2 regions of the Paenibacillus sp. FSL M7-0656 genome follow, and region 2 is predicted to be linked to the other one. Evidence: riboswitches for the same ligand, from Rfam matches in the RefSeq annotation. Region 2 holds a riboswitch; the other holds the start of a gene.
The links. Region 2 has a riboswitch for ZMP and ZTP ahead of MHI01_RS10295 (DJ-1/PfpI family protein). Riboswitches for the same ligand answer to the same signal wherever they lie in the genome.
Positions count from the first base shown of each region.

Region 1 (9,869 bases), 2.5 Mb from region 2:
TGGGAATTCAACCAACTCGTTGGACATGACGTTCTCAAGTCCGTAAACACGAGCGATACCATCACCAACCTCGATTACCGTTCCGACTTCGACTACATCGATATCGGTCTTGTATTGTTCGATTTGGCTCTTAATTAATGTACTGATTTCTTCTGGTTTGATACTCAAGTGTCCTCACCCCAATCTACTGTACTCGTCTGTTAAAAGACTGCTCAAGACGTTCGAGCTTGCCAGCCAAGCTGCCGTCATAGATCGTATCGCCAATGGCGACTTTCAATCCGCCCAGCAGAGTCGGATCAACAATGTTCTCGATACGAATCTTTTTATTCACACGGCCACCGAATTCACGGGCTACCGCTTCTTTTTCTTCATCATTCAACGCATAAGTCGAGTAGACACGTGCATCAGCGATGCCCAGCGACTCACCTTGGATCTTCCGATAATCATTCAGCAAGTCTCCCAGCAATTCAACGCGTCCGCGCTCAATCAACAACAAGACTGTACGAAGGACTGAATCGGATACCTTGCCATCAAGACTTGAGTGAATCACGTTCTGCTTCGCTTCATCAGAAATATTAGGGGATACGATAAATTTTTCGATATCTGCATCTCCAGTCAATGCACTGACTACTGCAACCAGTTCCTGTTCAACCTCAAGCACCTGCTGTTGCTGAAGAGCAACTTCGAACAATGCTTTCGCATAACGCTTGGCAACTATCGTATCGCGGCTCATTGTCGGCCTCCTACCTCATTGAGGTATTGGTTCACAAGCTCTTCTTGTGCAGGACCGTTCTCAACTTCTTTTTTGATCAACTTGGATGCAATCTGAACGGAAGCTGTACCCAGTTCGCTGCGAAGTGCTGCGACTGCTTTGTTCTTCTCGCTCTCGATTTCGCGTACTGCATCGTCTTTCAGACGATTAGCTTCAGCTTTTGCATCAGCCAAAATCGATTCAGCTTGTTTGCCACCTGTTTGTTTGGACTGTTCAATGATGTCGTAAGCATCTTGACGTGCTTGCTCAAGAGCTTGTTTTTGTTCCTCCACATAGGCAATGGCCTGTTCCCGAGTCTGTGCAGCCTCATTCATCTGCGTCATCACGAGTTCACGACGTTTTTCCATAATGGAGAACAAAGGCCCGAAGGCATAACGGCTAAGCAGCCAATATAAAATTGCAAATGCAACAATCGCAAGAAGCGTATTTTCCCATATGAAACTCAATCTGTTCACTCCTTCCTGGAGGTATCCTTGAAACGTCATCCGTTAGAACGGACATTACCTAAAAAGAAGGCGCGGATGGCTATGGCCTTCCCCGCCAAACCTTTAAAATTTGATTAAGCCATACCGTAGAACATGAACGCGAGTACCACACCGATGATCGGCAATACCTCGATCAAACCTACACCGATAAACATTGTTGTTTGAAGAGTGGATTTTGCTTCCGGTTGACGGGCAATACCTTCCACCGTTTTGCTGATTACCATACCGTTACCAATACCTGCGCCAAACGCGCCCAGTCCTGCAACAATTGCTGCTGCGATTAATGCCATTGCTCCCATTTGTATATCCTCCTTAAAATAATAAATCGAATTTTTTATTGTTCAGCCTGGTGAAGAAATCTTCGTAGGGCTTGAAACTTAATGCTCGTCATGCGTCTCGATGCTCTGTGAAATGTACACCATCATCAAGATAACAAACACAAATGCCTGGATCGCGCCGATAAAGATACTAAAGCCTTGCCACACCATAAGTAGCGGAATCGCTGCAATAGCACCAAACACTTTGAATGTGGTCAGTTTCAGGATCGTTGCGATCAGTACCTCACCCGCGAAGATATTCGCGAATAGACGCATACCGTGTGTCAACAGCTTGGATGCCGTCTCAATCAAGTTGATTGGCAAGAACAAGGCGAATGGCTTGAAGTAATGCTGGAGATATCCTTTTGTGTTACGGAACAATCCAAGTCCATGAGATACAAGGAACGCTACAAGAGCTAGTCCCATCGTTACAGACAAGTCGGCTGTTGGTGATTTCCACCAGGCAAGTTCAACGTGTGGGTGTGCTTCAGGGTCCTTGGCATGCGCTTTTTCAAACGCCTCCACCGCTGTAACAATCGGCTTACCGAATACCTGTGCCTGATTAACATCTGTTACCTCAGATACAGCCACGAGCGGAAGGCCGAGCATGTTCCCTACAAAAATGAACATAATCATGGAAAGAGCGAGAGAGATAAAATGTTTACCTTTCTTCATATCCATTGTGCTGGAAATCAGATTGCGGACGAATTCTACTGCCCACTCCATAAAATTTTGCAGCTTGCCGGGATTTTCAACGGATAATCTCCGTGTTGCCAGTACAGCAAAAATAAAAACAATTGCACCTGTAACTACCAGCATCAACAGAACCGATAGATCCAGTCGAAATCCGCCAAGCATAATAATTGGAGCTTCATGCATATTTTTCTCACCCCTTTCTCGACTTGAAAGCTGCAGCCCTTAACATCATTCTGCTCTGCGGGAATAGACAATCCCTATAATCAATAAGGAATATTGTGCAATGACGAGACCGCCTGCAACCGCATATGTATTGAAGTACTGCGGAAAGCGCATCGATATGAATATACCGAGCACAGCGAATGCCGCTCTTGTCAAAAATCCCAAGTTGACACGCTTCAAGTTACCTTCTGCCGCATCATCAGACATTTTCCTTACTTTGTAGCCCAGGTAAAATGCATTGATCCAGCTAACTCCTGTACCCAGGGCCAGTCCCAAAGCAATTGTCTCCACACGTGGCATAAAGGCCGCTGCGAGAAAACAAATCATAAGAAAGTACATGACGAAAACAGTCATCGATCTGCGGTATCTGGTTAGTTCACTCATCACTTTCCCCCATGATTTTTTTCGCGATAAAGTAGATGCTTACACCGCCTGCCGCAAGAAAAAAGAGAACGCTTACGGCGATCCATATTCCGTTACCTCCGATGGTCTTGTCCAACCAGGAGCCAGCGTAATATCCGGCAACAGCGAGAATGGCAATCTCGATCCCAAAAGCTGTCACGAGTCCCATCGCTTTCCATACATTATCGTCATGGTTACGGGATGAATTTGGTTTGTTCGAATCGGCCATTTTCCACGCCACCCTTGCAATCCCAGTTAATTTTACTGAATGATGAGAGCCTTTGTCAATTGAATGATTTTAGCGTTTTAAAGGGGGAAACGACGGGAATACAGACCCTCAAAGCCCATAAACCCGCGTAAACCGTACAGTTTAACTGTATGCTTGCCCTTTATAAATCCGTCAGAAAAAATGTATTATTTTTTGAATTTTCTGTGAAATGATTCCGGACGCTCACCATTTACACCGAAATGATGCAAAATCGCATTGACAATTCTTTCCGAAGCATGTCCATCACCGTATGGATTGGCAGCCTGGCTCATGCTTGCATACAGGGTTTTGTCTGTAAGCAGAGCTCTGGTCCGTTCATACACACGTTCCTCTTCGGTACCTACCAATTCCAGCGTTCCGGCTTCAATACCTTCCGGGCGTTCTGTTGTATCGCGCAATACGAGCACAGGCACACCAAACGAAGGTGCTTCTTCCTGCAAACCGCCTGAATCGGTCAAAATCAAGTGAGTGTGCGGGTAAAAGTTATGCAAATCCACCACGTCTAGTGGATCAATTAATTGAATACGGGGATGATTCCCCAAGATCGCGTGAGCCGGCTCCTTCACAGCAGGACTTGGATGCACCGGGTACACGATGGCAATATCTTCGAATTCGTCGGCAATCCGTTTGACGGCCTGGAAAATGTTGCGGTGAGGCTCGCCTTGAGATTCACGGCGATGAGCTGTCATCAGCACAAGGCGTTTGCCTTGGGCCCAATCAAGTACCGGGTGTGTGTAGTCCTCCCGTACAGTATATTGAAACACATCTGTTACCGTGTTGCCTGTGACGTACGTACTAGACTCCGATTTATTTTCTTTGGCAAGATTGGAAGAAGACCAATCCGTAGGTGCAAAGTGTAGATCAGCCAGTACTCCCGTCAGCTGACGGTTCATCTCTTCCGGATATGGAGACAGCTTGTTCCACGTCCGCAGCCCCGCTTCCACATGTCCTACCTGAATCTGTTGCAAGAATGCTGCATAGCTCGCTACAAAGGTAGTTAATGTATCCCCGTGAACCAGTACAATATCCGGCTTAGCTTCGGCTAACACTGGCTCCAGACCGCCAAGCACACGAATTGTGATTTCATTCAATGTCTGACGGTCCTTCATCACATCCAGATCATAATCGGGATGAATGTCGAAAACTTCAAGTACCTGATCCAACATCTGGCGATGCTGCGCAGTTACGCAAACAATAGATTCAATAGACTCAGGGTGTTTCTGCAATTCCAAAATAAGCGGAGCCATCTTGATGGCTTCCGGACGCACCCCGAAGATCGTCATGACTTTAATTTTGTTAGACATTCGAGCAAGCCTCTTTTCTACTCCGCATGCAATATGCTTATTTAGTGCCGTATAGACGGTCTCCTGCATCTCCAAGCCCTGGAACGATATAACCATGATCATCTAGACGGTCGTCCAATGCTGCTACATAGATGTCCACATCGGGATGTGCATCTTGCACAGCTTTTACACCTTCCGGTGCTGCAACCAGGTTCATCATTTTGATTTGGGTACAGCCACGTTTTTTGAGCACGTCAATAGCTGCAATTGCCGAACCACCGGTTGCCAGCATCGGATCAATTACAATCAATTGACGCTCTGTTACGTCTGTAGGCAGTTTGGTGTAGTATTCTACCGGTTGCAGTGTTTCCGGGTCACGGAACAGACCAACATGTCCAACTTTTGCCGCTGGCAACAATTTCACAACGCCATCCAGCATTCCGAGTCCTGCGCGCAGAATCGGCACCAGTCCGAGCATACGTCCAGAGATGACTTTACCTTGTGTTGCAGCTACAGGTGTCTGTACATCAATCGTTTCCAATTCAACATCTCTTGTAATCTCATAAGCCATCAACGTTGCTACTTCATCCACCAATTCACGAAAATCTTTCGTATTCGTACGCATGTCGCGTATAAACGTCAGTTTGTGTTGAATCAAAGGGTGATCACATATTACTAATTTTCCCATCTAATTTGTCCCTCCGGTAAGTTCTTCATGTTCAGCATTTCCAAATATACCTAGCCACCATTCATGGGCTCGATAAATCCTGTATATTATATCATCACCAACAACGAATTACACCATCAAAGGGCACCCAATCATTACAGATTACCGAATCCTATAAAAAACAGGACCGGAAAATGATCCATCCGGTCCTGTTTTGCTCTTGCTGTTATGTCGTTGAGTATGTTCAAAAACGTGTAAACACTAATGGTGCTCCGCAAACCGAATGACCTTCCGATCGCTGTTATCCCCAGATTTCTTTGATCCAATTATAATTGTTGAAATCTGGGGATAAAGGCGAGCGCTACGCTTCTTCAGGTTCTTTCGGTTTGCTCCGCCTGCGTGTGTACATTAAGAACACTCAAATACAAACACCATTAGCAAAGTTTTTTAGTATTTAAGATCTGTATAGAGCGGGAATTGGTCTGTCAGTGCAGTCACTTCTGCACGGGCTTCATCCAGCTTCGCTGTATCTTTTGGATTTTTCAGCGTTTTGGCAATGATCTTACCGATCGCTACCATAGCTTCTTCGTTCATGCCACGGGAAGTTGCAGCAGGTGTACCAATTCGAATACCACTCGTTACAAACGGGCTTGTAGGGTCGAATGGAATTGCATTTTTGTTCACGGTAATACCGATGGAATCAAGCACATGCTCAGCTTCCTTACCTGTGATGTTCACACTGCGTGTGTCGATCAGCATCAAGTGGTTATCTGTACCACCAGATACGATGTTCAGTCCTTCAGCGATCAGCGTTTCAGCCAGAACCTGTGCGTTTTTCACGACATTCTCAGCATACGTTTTGAACGATGGTTGCAAAGCTTCACCGAATGCTACCGCTTTGGAAGCGATCACGTGCATCAGAGGTCCACCTTGGGAACCAGGGAATACGGCTTTATCAATCGCTGCTGCCCATGCTTTGCGGCACAGAATCATACCACCACGAGGTCCACGCAGCGTTTTGTGTGTAGTTGTTGTAACGAAATGCGCATGTGGAACCGGGTTTGGATGCAAACCAGCAGCAACCAGTCCTGCGATGTGAGCCATGTCCACCATGAACAAAGCGCCTACATCATTGGCGATGGAAGCCAGCTTTTCAAAATCAATGGTACGCGGATATGCACTTGCACCTGCAACGATCAGACGAGGGCGGTGTTTGAAAGCCGCTTTGCGTACTTCATCATAATCAATCAGGAATGTATCTTCCTGTACGCCGTATGCTACAAAGTTGTACAGCAAACCAGATGCGTTAACCGGGCTACCGTGTGTGAGGTGTCCACCATGGGCAAGGTTCATACCAAGTACAGTATCACCAGGTTTCAACGCTGCAAGATAAACTGCCATGTTCGCTTGTGCACCGGAGTGAGGTTGAACATTCACGTGTTCTGCTCCGAACAATTCTTTTGCACGATCACGCGCGATGTCTTCAACGATGTCCACATGCTCACAACCGCCATAGTAACGTTTACCTGGATATCCTTCAGCGTACTTGTTGGTCAGAACAGATCCCATTGCTTCGATTACTGCTTCACTTACGATGTTCTCGGATGCGATCAGTTCGATGTTGTTCTGTTGACGTTTCAGTTCAAGATTCATCGCTTCCAGTACTGCCGGGTCATTCTTGCGCAATTGTTCCATGATTAAATTCCTCCCAGTTATAAGTGAAGTTATAAAGTGAAACTAATGTTTACACGAAAACGGCGAGTGCAACACCAATCTGAAGAAACGAAGTGGTCGCCTTTATCACCGGATTTCCCCTTTTAAATAGGGAATTAAAAAATCTGGGGATAACAGCGATCGGAAGATGGTGATGCAATCAAAGTCAGGAGTGTAACCCAATTAGTCTCGCTTTATATGTTAGTCACAAAATGTCGAATCTGGTTGTTCTTCCATACGATACACCGCGCGTTCGCCGCCAATCAACTTCGGACGGGTCAACGCTGTGGTTACACGAGCATCTCCAACATAGCGAAGCGCTGTACGATAGGGTACGGCTACATGCCGGAGATGCATCCCAATCATCGTCTCCCCAATGTCCAGTCCCGCATGGGCCTGCACATGTTCAGCCAGGCATGGATCGGTCAGCGAACGATATGCTGCGGATGCCATTGAACCTCCGGCCTTGGGCACGGGTACTGCACCAACCTCGGTCAATCCAAGTCGAGTAAGCACAGAACGTTCCATTACCAGTGCACGGTTCAGATGCTCACAACATTGGAATACCGTGTCAAAACCGAACTCTTCCTGCACCTCGCGTATACCCGCAAGAAGCTGCTGCGCCACTTCAATGGCACCACTCGTACCAATCCGAGCGCCTGCGACTTCACTTGTGCTTGTACCGATCACAACGATCTGTCCTGGCCCAAGCTGTCCGGCAAGCGCCAGTTCATGCAGAATAGACGCGGTCTGTTCCTGCAATCCGGGTTGTTCCGAATCTAACTCTATAGTCATCCTATTATCGCCTCCCGATAAAATCATGCCCGCTGTCTCTTGGTTGTCCTTCGTATTCTTGCACGGCATCTCAGGTACTATTATAGCGAATAATCAGATGAAAGACGAAAAAAAGAGCAGTCTGCGGGTAACGCAGAATTGCTCTTTTGCCCAGGCGACCGGCCGTTTGTTCCGGTGCTCCATCGTGGTTATGCCCACTTCGTCGCCAGTTACACCGGATCCCTGTTTTCCCCTTCATCATAAAACAACCCGCGGCTAAAATCAACGGTTAATTTACATCACGTGTCCTATTTCTATAACCTGCCTCGCGGGATCAGAATTATCCCAGCTTATCCAAAAGCCGGTCCAATGCCGTCCGAATCTCAGCTGCAGCTATATTGTAATCATCACGACTTCCCCCAAACGGATCGGAGATGTCGAAACTTGGAATTCGTTGTCTAATCTCAATGGCTCGCTCACGCTCCGATGCCAGGATCTCTTGGCCAAGGGCACGTTTCATCTCAAGCGTTGCAAATAGGCTGTCCAACTCCTGAACATCACTTAATACCTGTTCATCATCCTCCACATATTCTTTCAATGTATAGGTTTTGTGGACTGAATCGGGAAAAACCTGCATGACATGTTGCTTATGACTCCGTGTTAATGTAAGTACCAGATCGGCCCAACCTACCAGGTTAGAGCTAAGCTGTGTGGAATAAGGTGGACCTTCAACGTTATGATCTCTCAAAACCGCTTCAGCGTGTCGGGAGATCGGCATACCCGACGTTGCTGCCACACCTGCGGAGCGAACCTCTACCTGAATGCCACGCTCCGATGCCAGTTTTCGCAAAAGCCCCTCTGCCATGGGGCTGCGGCACGTATTTCCTGTACACACGAATAAAATATGTTTCATTGTGTTAGCCTCCCCATTTTACATATGATGCGAATGATATGATATCTCAAGTTTTATTCTAAAATATAAACAAAAGTCCAAACGCAAGCAAGATTGCGCCACCAATTGCTTCGCCGTAATCCCCGAGATTCTGGCTCACCCGACGGCCTAATAGCAGACCCATAACCGACATCACCCCGCCACACACACCGAAAGCAAGTACAGTTAAGATCAGATCACTGCTGAACATCCCTAAGGATACGCCAACGGAGAATGAATCCACACTTACGCTGAGGGAGAACAAAACAACGCCGAGCAGGGAACGGTGGTCCACCAGCTTTGTATCGCCTTCACGGAATGCATTCAGAATCATATGAGCACCCAGCAAAACAAGCAATCCACCTGCCGCATACGTTGTAATGTCACCGAGCAGGGAGCTGACGTATTTGCCCATATACATGCCGATGAGCGGCATGATGATATGAAATAGCGCCGTTACAATACTGATTCGCAATACATCCCGCAGCCGAACGCCCTTCATGCCAATTCCGATCCCGAGTGAGAACGCATCGAGGCCAAGCGCAATAGCCATGATCAAAATGGTTACCAACTGCCCTACATGGGCAGACACATCCCACATCCCCATACCCCCAAGTCACGTAAAGGTTCTTGTACACGATATGCGGACAAGGACCTAAACATGACCGATGAAAGGCAAACGGCGACGGATCTCTGGTCAGATGCTGGCTTTATAGAATCTTGATTTTGTTTTGGAAAAAGAGTGATTCCTCTCCTGACTGTATGATCAGGAGAGGTTATGAGGGTTGCTGGTTGCCAACTTGTATGAGTTGGTTCCCCGCAGCCTTGAGCAGCCGATTCATGACGGCTGCTCCCAGCCCTTCGCGTGAGCAGGCTTCAGCCACAATATATGTGGCGCCTTGCTCATCGCAACTGCGCAGCGCGGCGTATAGCCGGCGCGCTGCTTCTTCCAGCTCGCTGGCGTCACCCAGCGAGAACACGGCATCGGCGCGGTACTGCTCCGCGTGCTCGGCGAACGCCAGCACAGCGGTGCGCTCTCCGCGCTGCGCCGCCTCTGCGAGGGCGGCGCTGATCCAGGCCGCCACCGCTGCGGGCGGCCCCTCTACCACGCACAGCGCCCCTGCGGGTGCGTAGTGCGTGTACTTCATGCCCGGCGAGCGCGGCGCCGGGCTACCCACGCCATCGGCCCCCTCCGCGAGCAGCGCGGGGTCCGTGGCGACACGGGCGGCAACGGCGGACAGTTGTTCCGCCGTAATGCCGCCAGGGCGTAGGATGGTGACGGTACCGTCGTCACCGACCTGCACAACCGTGGACTCGACGCCTACCCCGGTGGGGCCGC
Region 1 is NZ_JBBOOT010000001.1:4,881,020-4,890,888, reverse strand. It holds gene atpA (F0F1 ATP synthase subunit alpha) at 1-168, opposite strand, end outside; gene MHI01_RS21590 (F0F1 ATP synthase subunit delta) at 185-733, opposite strand; gene atpF (F0F1 ATP synthase subunit B) at 730-1,218, opposite strand; gene atpE (F0F1 ATP synthase subunit C) at 1,332-1,556, opposite strand; gene atpB (F0F1 ATP synthase subunit A) at 1,635-2,453, opposite strand; gene MHI01_RS21570 (ATP synthase subunit I) at 2,499-2,876, opposite strand; gene MHI01_RS21565 (AtpZ/AtpI family protein) at 2,869-3,123, opposite strand; gene wecB (non-hydrolyzing UDP-N-acetylglucosamine 2-epimerase) at 3,309-4,466, opposite strand; gene upp (uracil phosphoribosyltransferase) at 4,504-5,133, opposite strand; gene glyA (serine hydroxymethyltransferase) at 5,560-6,807, opposite strand; gene MHI01_RS21545 (TIGR01440 family protein) at 7,027-7,620, opposite strand; ZMP/ZTP riboswitch at 7,762-7,843, opposite strand; gene MHI01_RS21540 (low molecular weight protein arginine phosphatase) at 7,940-8,512, opposite strand; gene MHI01_RS21535 (manganese efflux pump MntP) at 8,571-9,131, opposite strand; gene MHI01_RS21530 (L-threonylcarbamoyladenylate synthase) at 9,307-9,869, opposite strand, start outside.
Region 1: another riboswitch for ZMP and ZTP. It lies ahead of MHI01_RS21545 (TIGR01440 family protein); the one in region 2 lies ahead of MHI01_RS10295 (DJ-1/PfpI family protein).

Region 2 (9,869 bases):
CTGCATTGATCGATAGGTTTTAGAGGCTCCAGCATCGCTGCATTATTAATGAGTCCAATGAATTCAGCTTCCTGAGAAGGTATTTGGTCCAATATGCGTGTAATCAAATCATCGATCCCATTCAGGTCGGCAAGATCATACTGAACATGGCGGTAACGCCCGCTCCATTCCTCGCTTGATTCCAACAGATCCGAACCCCCGCGTGAAATACCGTAAACGTAATCCCCCTTAGCCAATAATAACTCTGCAAGTTGTAAACCGATCCCTTTGGATGTGCCTGTAATAATAAAGTGTCTTTTTCCTGTTTCTGTTCCCATTCCGATACCACTCCTCCTCTATTTTCAATGCATGTTTATTTCACTATTCTTACGAGTTTTTCTTTCTCCACAACGTGGCCCAGAGAAAAGGTACACCAAAATACGGTTCATGTTGCTCCAGCGACTTCATTGCACGGAACTCCACACATTCAAAGCCATCTTCCAGCATGTAGCGAAGCTTCTCCTCCGTGAACGCAAGACCACCGCGCATCGACTTCTCTTGATACACCTGCCAATCATTCATAACGATCTCAGGCCCACCAATATCGCCAAAACCAGGAGCAAAACAAGTCATTCCAAAGTATCCTCCAGGCCGGAGTGCATTGTGGATCATCTCTATGTAGGGAATGCGCTGATGTGGCAACAGATGGTGCAGACAACCCGAGTCGTAGACAAGATCATATTCTTGCTCTGGGGATAATTCGAACACAGATCGACATTCAAAATGCACGTCCAGTTGCTCCTCTGCCGCCCTCTCTTTAGCCCAAGCAATAGCTGTCTCCGAAAGATCATAAGCATCTACCTGATATCCTTGGCGGGTTAAATACAACGCATTTCTGCCCGGGCCACACCCCAGTTCCAGTGCCTTGCCGCCGCTCAGCACACCTTCGTTCACATGCGCTACCAGATTCTCATCCGGTTTGTTTGGGAAAAAGGGGATTGGTCTGTTCCGATCCTCATAGAAAGGTTCCCAAAACTGCTTGGCAGATCTGAAATCCGCATCGAGCATATCATATAGATCCTGTACACTTTTAATCGTCTTTTCCACAACCACATTCCTCCTTAACTGCTCCATTCAAACCTTCATTTCAGACTATTCACTCCTCGTCATTTTCAATAAATCAGCCACACTCTATTATAACATTTTTACCCAGTAGTTCTCTATTTTTCTTGCGTTTTTCTACTCCAAAACATAAGCTTTTTCCCAACAAAAAAACGACCGACATGAATGTCGATCGTTTTTTTGTTGGGGTTTTGTGTTGTAACTTACTTCGCCCGTTCCAAAACTGCAAAGTAATTCCCTTCGTTATCAGCAAAGTTGAAGACACGCCCCGTTGGCATCTCGACAATCTCTCCCACCGTTACATGTTTACCAGCCAAGTCGGCATATAACTGATCCAGATTTTCGGTGAAGAACATTAACGAAGGTGTGCCCAGATTTACACCCGCCGACATCCGTTCAACGAACTCTTTGTCATGGAGTATAATGCTTGTCTGCGAGTCTGCGGTAGGCGCAATCTCAATCCATCTCATGCCCTCGTCAAGGTTTACTTCATCCACAATGTGGAATCCTGCAACTTCCGTCCAAAATGCCAGTGATTCATCCTGATTGTTGACATACAACATAATCTGGCCGACTTTGCTAAACATGCATCATTCACTCCTCTGATCATCTAATCTCTTAACATCCTGCTTATCATTCCTCAAATTCCAATAGAGTATAACATGCAGGACAGCTTTTTGATCATCTTTCTTTGCAAGTCCATGCAACTTAAACTGAAGTACACTTTTATGCTTCCACTACAATTAGTTTTTTGAAGTTTCCTTATAATGTTTTAACAAGTGAAAGTCTATGAAACCCCGAGGTATAATAGTTCATATCAACACCTTCTTTTTGAAAATTCATTCGTTCATAAAATAGGAGCGCTGCTTCATTTTCTTCATGATCAAGTGTGTAAAGCATGACATCACCACTGCCGAATTCAGCTATTTTTATACATATTTTTGTAATTAGTCCACGTGCTACTCCCTGTCGAAGGTGTGATTTGCATGTAACAACGCCAACGATTTCATATCGGTTAACAGTAGGATGAAAGATATAACCAGCATGACCTATGACAACATCTGCTTCGTCAACCATGACATAATAAGCACTGATACGTTCATCCGTCATTTTTAAAAATAAATCCCAGCGCGCAGGATACTGATCGCGTATAAACGAAGGGAATTGAAAATCATGATCCGTCATCATTTTCAGCACTGCTGGTTGATCAATCGCTTGAAAAAGGCGAATAGTCATCTTTTTATCCCCTACCCTTAGTGTGCATGTAGACATCTTTTAAGTTACCAGCTTCATAATATGGATACTCTAGTTTTTGTTGAACTTGAAGGACGATCTCCGTAGACGTTAACATTTCGACCAAGTATAGTCCCAGGTCAATGGAAGCCGTAACCCCCGCACCCGTTACCGTATTACCATCACGCACTACACGCGCTGAGATCACTTCTGCACAATAAGGATTCAATAAATCATAAGCAGATGAGTTGGTAGTAGCCCTTTTTCCATTCAGGAAACCTGCTGCCCCCAACAGTAAAGCCCCGGTACAAATAGATGTTTTATATGTGACATTTTCTGCCGTTCGGACCCATCGCATAAAATCCTCATCAAATCGAAGCGTTCTAGTTGATAATCCACCAGGAAAAAATACTAGGTCAAAATCCCCTAGATGAGGTAATACTGCATCGGATTTCATTTTCAGCCCACGGTCATCCGAAATTTCCTCCTTATCTGCGCAGAATGTCCATGATACGTTTTCCTTTGCTTTCAGAATCGCTAGCCAAGTCACAGCTTCATAAAATCCAGCTAAATCCATGCTTGTCATTCCATCAAATAAAACAAACGCCATTTTCATTGCCGCCACCAGTCCTTTCGTTCCCTGAATAATAAATAAAGTGTTTGATCAAAAGATCAAACACTTTGCCCAGGCGTACGGCATATAATATATGTGCTCCCTCGTGGTTCACTCCACGTTTACGCCAGTCACACATAACAGATATTTACAACTAATATACATGACATCTTTCATATTGTATATATTATGAAATTATTGCGTGGCTTTTAACTTCTTCGTAAGATAAAGTACAACATCGTCGTCCATAATCGTTTCTTCACCCGGCTGAATGTAATGATCATGTTTGTATACACCGTGACCGTCTGGTATGTACCCGCGATGGGCATATAGAACTTGCGCTTTGCCATAATCGGAAAACACACCTACACCAATGCCTGCTACATCCGTTCGTTCCAGAATAACTTCCTCTGCTCGGTCCATCAACCGTGAACCAATACCTTGGCGCTGGAACTTCATTAGTACATTAAAATCGTTAATTTCGGGAATGCCTTGTTCCCTGAAAGACGGGTAGCTGGAATTCCACAATACATTCACGTATCCGGCAAATTCTCCATTCAACTCGGCTACCAAGGTTACGCGTTCCCCATTCTGTTGTTCAGCCAAGTAATGAAGATACTGCTCAGGGGATCTCCCCCAACCCTGCTCCTGAAACGCCTTTGATATGATTACAGGATCGTTCTCATTTAATAGTCTGATATGTACACTCATTGATGAATCCTCCTTAAAAGATATTTCTAATAGCTATATTCCCAATCTATCCCGAAGCGATGTGATGTGAGCAACATGGTGTTTGCCATGCCAAGCATACATGCCCAGATTGTAATCCAGTCTTGTCGTTTCTTCCGATGAGGGATGATAAAACTGTTTGGCATAATCTGCATCTGTCAGCGCGTTTAACAGAAACACCCAACGACGATGGAGGGCATCCAGAATCTGAAGCGAGAATTCGACATCCAGGTCTCGTGAATCACTCAGTTCAGCCCAGCGCTCTTCATAATAAGGCCGAATCGTTGGTGTATCCTCTGTCAGTGCCAACTTGAAACGAATCATACTGTTCATATGGCTGTCTGCCATGTGGTGAATAACCTGTTTGAGCATCCATCCACCTTCTCGATACGGCAGACTTAATTGCTCTTCACTCAGTCCCTTTACCGCTTCTCGTGCGCGTTCAGGCAACTCAGCAATGTCCTGAATCCACTTCTCCCGCTGTGCCAAAGTAACTTCACCCGTGTGTACAAATGGTCCTATCGGAAATCTTTCATCCATCCATTATTCCTCCTTGTTTATATGATTCAAATAACTTTAAACAGGATCTACAGGGCATATTCCATAAGCCAACAGTCTCGCATCTGTCCTTCGTGCTGCTCATGTTTCTCCATCAGCTTAATCTTTTGGAAACCACATTTCTCGTAACAGGATATCGCCCTTAAGTTCCAGGATTGAGGGTCCATAACCACTTTACGGGCTTGTTTTTCATTAATCAGATAAGCAAGCATGGATTGCATCAACTGTGTACCAATGCCTTTATTCCAGTATTCTACCTCACCAATAAACTGATCCGTTCCATAGATGATCTCATCCGTGTCTCCATAACCATACTCCGTTCGCTCTTCTTCCTCAAGCTCATAGAACTGAATGTATCCAATCGGATGTCCTCCATACTCAACGATACAACGAGTAGCACCATCTTTCTGATTGTAAAAATGCTCTCTCACCTGTTCCAGATCATGCGGCCGATCACGCCCTTCATAGTATTGAAGAACTTCCGGGTCTGACAGCCACTTCACCAGATGTTGTTCATCTTCTGTGTCCAAGAAACGTACAGTGATTTCATTCGATTCATATACATTCATCATTCTGATTACTCCTTATTGATCTCCAGATTCTCACTCGTAACCCAACTCAGATCCTTCCCTAACAAATGCTCGTTGTGAACATAATACACCACGGGATTCTCAAGCGGCTGAGTCGTTCCATCCAAAGATCTGAGCGTTAACCGCAACTTGTAGCTCCCTATCTCATCAGGTATCGCAAATCCTATCAGATTATCAGCTGATTTCATGGTTTTCCCCTGCGCCTTCAGATACTTTTCCAGAATGACTTGATCAAGATAGGAGCTGCCAACAGACGGAGGCATGTACCACGCATCATCTTGTTCTTCAGTGAATGTGACCCCTTCCCATCCAGGGACAACGGGATACACCATATGCTGGTCCTTGTCTTCTCTTTTTCGCGTTATCTCTAACTCTACCTCAACTACATCCGTATCAATCTGCCTGATTGTGCCTGCCATCACAACATCCTGGGCACTCACACTTGGAATAACATAGCTGTATATGAGCAGAGTCACCAAGAGAATTATCGTTACTCCCGTAATCCAAAATATTGTACTTTTACGCATCTGTCTGATCCTCCCATCTAATTAATCATACTTCTGGAGTAGCTCCTTCTCTGTTAAAGATTGAGTTAACCTATCCAACTCAGGGGATGCCATCCAATCACTGGAGGTGTTCAATCCATGCTTGATGGTATGTATCGCTACAATAATAACTGCCATCTTCTGCTATCATTTTATATTTTTGTTTCCCGTTTGCCATCTGCTCGAAGCTGGTTTTGACACCCGTTTCACCATATTTTTGTTCTGAAAATTCTGTGTTCAATCTACTTCAGCTCCTTATGGCCTGCCAGATATACTTGCATTCTCTTACAGCAATTCTACCATCAACCTGGTTCTCCTTCAGCTTGACTTCCAGCTGTTCCCGGTACTCAGGCTGTGTATAATCCGGGTTTCCGGGGATATCGGAGAGAAAGATGGCAAACTCTTTTTCATCTGAAAAAATCATAAGTGCCTCGTTATATTCCTCAATCTTGATCTCCTTAAAAGCATTTCTTTCCAAACGCTCACGTACCTTTGTTATATCCGTATGAATACCAATCATAACTCCACCCTTTTGTAGCAATCTCCCATGCTCAATAATGGAAGTTGGACCTCTGCGATCATAGATCAGACCAAATTGCTTATCTTCAAATGGCATCTTTTCTTTTGTGCTTACACAGACAAATTTCACATTTGTTTTCGTGCTTGAATGAAGACTGTTCCGAGCTATCTTTATCATCTCTTCCGAATTATCAAACCCTATAATGTGATCGGTATATTGCGACATTTTCAACGTAAACTCCCCATGTCCACAGCCTGCATCGAGCACGGATGTATACTGAGGCAGAAGCTTAATCAACCGCTCTTCAAAAATATCTTCAGCAGAGTTACCTTCCAGCGTATACAAAGCCCTACCCTTGTATCCCCCATTACGTTGTGCAATCATATCGTACCATTCCATGCTCATAGAGTTCCCCCTGACAAAAATTCCCTTTATTTAAACATTCGACATAGGTAAGTCGATTCTCCTGTTTGGATATGCGATATATCTTTACTAAAATATGAAACGCTTCTCTTCCAGCTTCCGTATTAAGGTCGAAGCCGTATGTATCCCATAAAATAAACCATCTGATCTGGAGGTTGAGCGCATGTCATTTTTCAAGAAAATGTTAGCCAGTGTAGGTGTTGGAGCAGCCAAAGTAAATACGGAATTGCATACACCAGAGGTCACGCCTGGAGGAATCATCTCGGGGGTTGTGTACATTGAAGGTGGAGATGTGGAACAGAACGTAGATCGAATCTATCTTTCAATCAAAACCCATTACATACGGGAGCACGATGATCGTAAAGTAAAAGAAACAGCCGTCATAGCCAAATATCTGCTCACCGAAGGTTTCACCTTACAGCCTGGAGCCAAATTGGAGAAAGACTTTTCATTTGACCTCCCAGAAAATCTGCCAATTACACTGCATCGTGCAGAGGTATGGGTGGAGACGGGCCTCGATATTTCAAGTGCTGTAGACCCCTCAGACCGGGACAGACTGCATGTTGTTCCTAGCAAAGACATGAACACCGTGCTCGATGCAATTGATATCCTTGGTTTCAAGCTCCGTGAAGTAACCAATGACTATGCGCCGAAGCTGGGCGGTAATCTGCCATTTGTGCAGGAATTCGAATTTGTACCAACAAACAAGTTTCGTGGGCATCTGGATGAGTTGGAAGTGCTGTTCTATCCCATGGGCGATTCGCTGGAGCTGCTATTACAGATCGATCGCCGCGCTCGTGGGCTCAGTGGAATATTCTCGGAAGCGATGGGTACGGATGAGAGCTTTGTCCGCCTGCATCTGTATGAAAGACATCTGGCGCGAGGGGCGCATTCTGTCGCTCAAGGACTGGAAGAAGTCATATCCAAACATATTTAATCAATAGTTTGTGTAAACGAATAAAAACCGTCCTTTATCAGACAAATCTGATGAAGGACGGTTTTTCCCTTTCGAAAAGGGGATCAGAAAAATCTGGGGTTAACAGCGATCGGAAGGTTATTCTGTCATCGGAGTGTCAGTCGAATTATCCTTAGTGAACTTATATATTAATACGCTTCGGTACTTTTTAGACTCAACGTTTCACATACAAGTTGGGCAAAGGCATCGAAGCTGCCACAGGAGCGCAGGCTTTCCAACTTCTCCTCCTGCCGGATCAATTCTACAAACAGATCATAGATCCCCATCGCCTGTTCGTAATCCTCTTTGCAGATAGATAACATAAATACAGCATGTACTTCATTCTCCTCATCCCACGGAATCGGCTTCTCGAGCAGACATACCGATACGGTCGTACGAGTTGAACTCAGCTCCATGGGATGCGGAATCGCCATACCTCTTCCAAGCGCGGTTGAAGCCATCTTTTCCCGCTCCTGCACAGCTGGCCAGAATTGCTCCGTCACGATTCCCTTCTCCAACAGCGCTCCGCTCATCTCAGCCATAAGTGTCATTTTGTCAGGCTGATCGGACCGAAACATGAACAACGCTGGATCAAAGTAACGTAGTAGCGTCATTTCCTCCTGCTCATCACTAGTTCGCACCAGATGAGTGATCGTTGCCATGTCTCGTTCCGATGGAATCGCAGCAATGACAGCTGACGGCTTGCCTTTGGACTCCCGTAACCGGATCGTGGAAATGACCAAATCTTCGGGCACACTCCCCATCTCCTCGTACTCCCGTAGCGAAACTACACGTGAGACCTCCAGCTCTGCAAATAAAGAACGCAATCTGGATTCAAGAATACGAGCTGTGCCGTATCCTGACCCACAGACGAGTAATACGGATTTCCGTTTGCGATGAGGAATCTGGTATTTACGTTCCAATGCTGCACCAATATGAAGAGCCAGGTAACCAATCTCACTGTCATTGATTTCATGAGGTACGTATGTCTGTAGCTGTTTCACTGCACTTATCGTAATCTCATAGGCGAGTGGATAATATTTACGTATATGTCCCAGCAGTGGATTCCGCATATTCATGCCATGTTCCAGGCGAGTAATCATGGGTTTCAGATGGGCATACAGATCATTTGGCAAGCGTTCATCATCACGCAGATCATAGGTGTACCGATCATAGATATGACCCAGCATCTGCTGTACAGCAACATATAATGGGTCACTTCGTAGTCCATTCCAATCGGTAGCGGTCATTTTTTTGCTGACAATATGAAGCAATAGATAATCTCGCTCTCCGACTGGACAATGAATGGAATATAACGACTCCAAGTCCTGAATAATCTGCTGTGCAAGTTGCTGATCCTGAACATTGGCCTCCACTTTCTCGAATTGCTCCAGTTCATGTCCCTGCTTAATACGTAGTACCATAACAGCCAGATGCGTAATCAAATCTTTCAGTGCCACATCTGCAATACGAACATCCTGTTGGCCTACATGGTGAATAACGATCTCTCGGATGTGCGCAGGTTCGATTGGATACAGCAAACGTTCCTGTGCAGCAGTCATTCCCTCCGGTCCCAATTCTTCATCTCGCGCATCGGCGTACTCGGCAAGACAATAGCGGAACCTGTGCTCGTCTCCGACGACCTTCACACCATGTCCTGGCTTGATCTGAAGCTGAAGCTGGTAGTTCTCCAGAATTTGACGAATGATTTTCAGATCATTGTTCATTGTTGCACGGCTTATAAACAGCTGATCAGCGAGGTCTTCCATCTTGATATGACCCGGTTCACCAAGCAGCTTGAACAATTCATACCGGATACGCTCATCAGGCGATCCAGGTACTGGCGCACCTTTTTGCCGATCATCCTTCCGTTCCTCCAACAGCTCAGTATACCGCTTCGCATCATGCACACGAATGGAATAACCCCGCCCACGCTTGGATTCCAGGCTCCCACCATGCCCAGCAAGGATATGATCCAACTTTTTCAGATCATCCCGAATGGTACGCACCGTAACCTCTAGTCTGTCTGCAAGTGCTTGGCTCGTCCAAGCCTGTTCATGCCCTTCACCATGAATGAGGTGGAACAGCTTTTTCAACCGTTTAGTTGGAAAAATCATACCGATATCCGACCTCCCTTCTGATCAGGATTGTGTCAAACTAAAGCCCACCTTATATCGATACAAGTACCGTCATCAATTTACAATGTGCGAGTTCCGGCAAACGAACTACCTCTTCTCCATCGGTTAACCTCTGCTGAGGCTCCAGGGGTTGTTCACCAAGAGATACACGCTCTGCATGTACAGGTTGATTAAAGTGTATGTTCACGTTTGCAGACTGCGCCAAATATGGATTGAAGACACGTACAATGTAACCCTCACTCTGCTCTGCTTTCTTGAAACTGCTTAACACCACGTTGGAATCGTCGCTGAACGACATGAGGCTGTAGTCTGTATCAAGAACACGTTCCTCATCGCGGAAAGCAAAGATCAGACGTCCGTTCAAAAAGTCGCATTGCTGATAACTGCTGATCGGTGTCAAATATTCACGCGCAGCACGGGCCACATTCGCTTCGTCGAATCCAGAAGTCTGGATATGCAGGCCA
Region 2 is NZ_JBBOOT010000001.1:2,373,006-2,382,874, forward strand. It holds gene MHI01_RS10275 (SDR family NAD(P)-dependent oxidoreductase) at 1-317, opposite strand, end outside; gene MHI01_RS10280 (class I SAM-dependent methyltransferase) at 367-1,113, opposite strand; gene MHI01_RS10285 (VOC family protein) at 1,305-1,688, opposite strand; gene MHI01_RS10290 (GNAT family N-acetyltransferase) at 1,864-2,337, opposite strand; gene MHI01_RS10295 (DJ-1/PfpI family protein) at 2,342-2,950, opposite strand; ZMP/ZTP riboswitch at 3,011-3,092, opposite strand; gene MHI01_RS10300 (GNAT family N-acetyltransferase) at 3,143-3,658, opposite strand; gene MHI01_RS10305 (YfiT family bacillithiol transferase) at 3,692-4,216, opposite strand; gene MHI01_RS10310 (GNAT family N-acetyltransferase) at 4,264-4,803, opposite strand; gene MHI01_RS10315 (hypothetical protein) at 4,812-5,351, opposite strand; gene MHI01_RS10320 (hypothetical protein) at 5,449-5,610, opposite strand; gene MHI01_RS10325 (class I SAM-dependent methyltransferase) at 5,617-6,294, opposite strand; gene MHI01_RS10330 (sporulation protein) at 6,476-7,249, shown strand; gene MHI01_RS10335 (BglG family transcription antiterminator) at 7,417-9,384, opposite strand; gene mngB (mannosylglycerate hydrolase) at 9,437-9,869, opposite strand, start outside.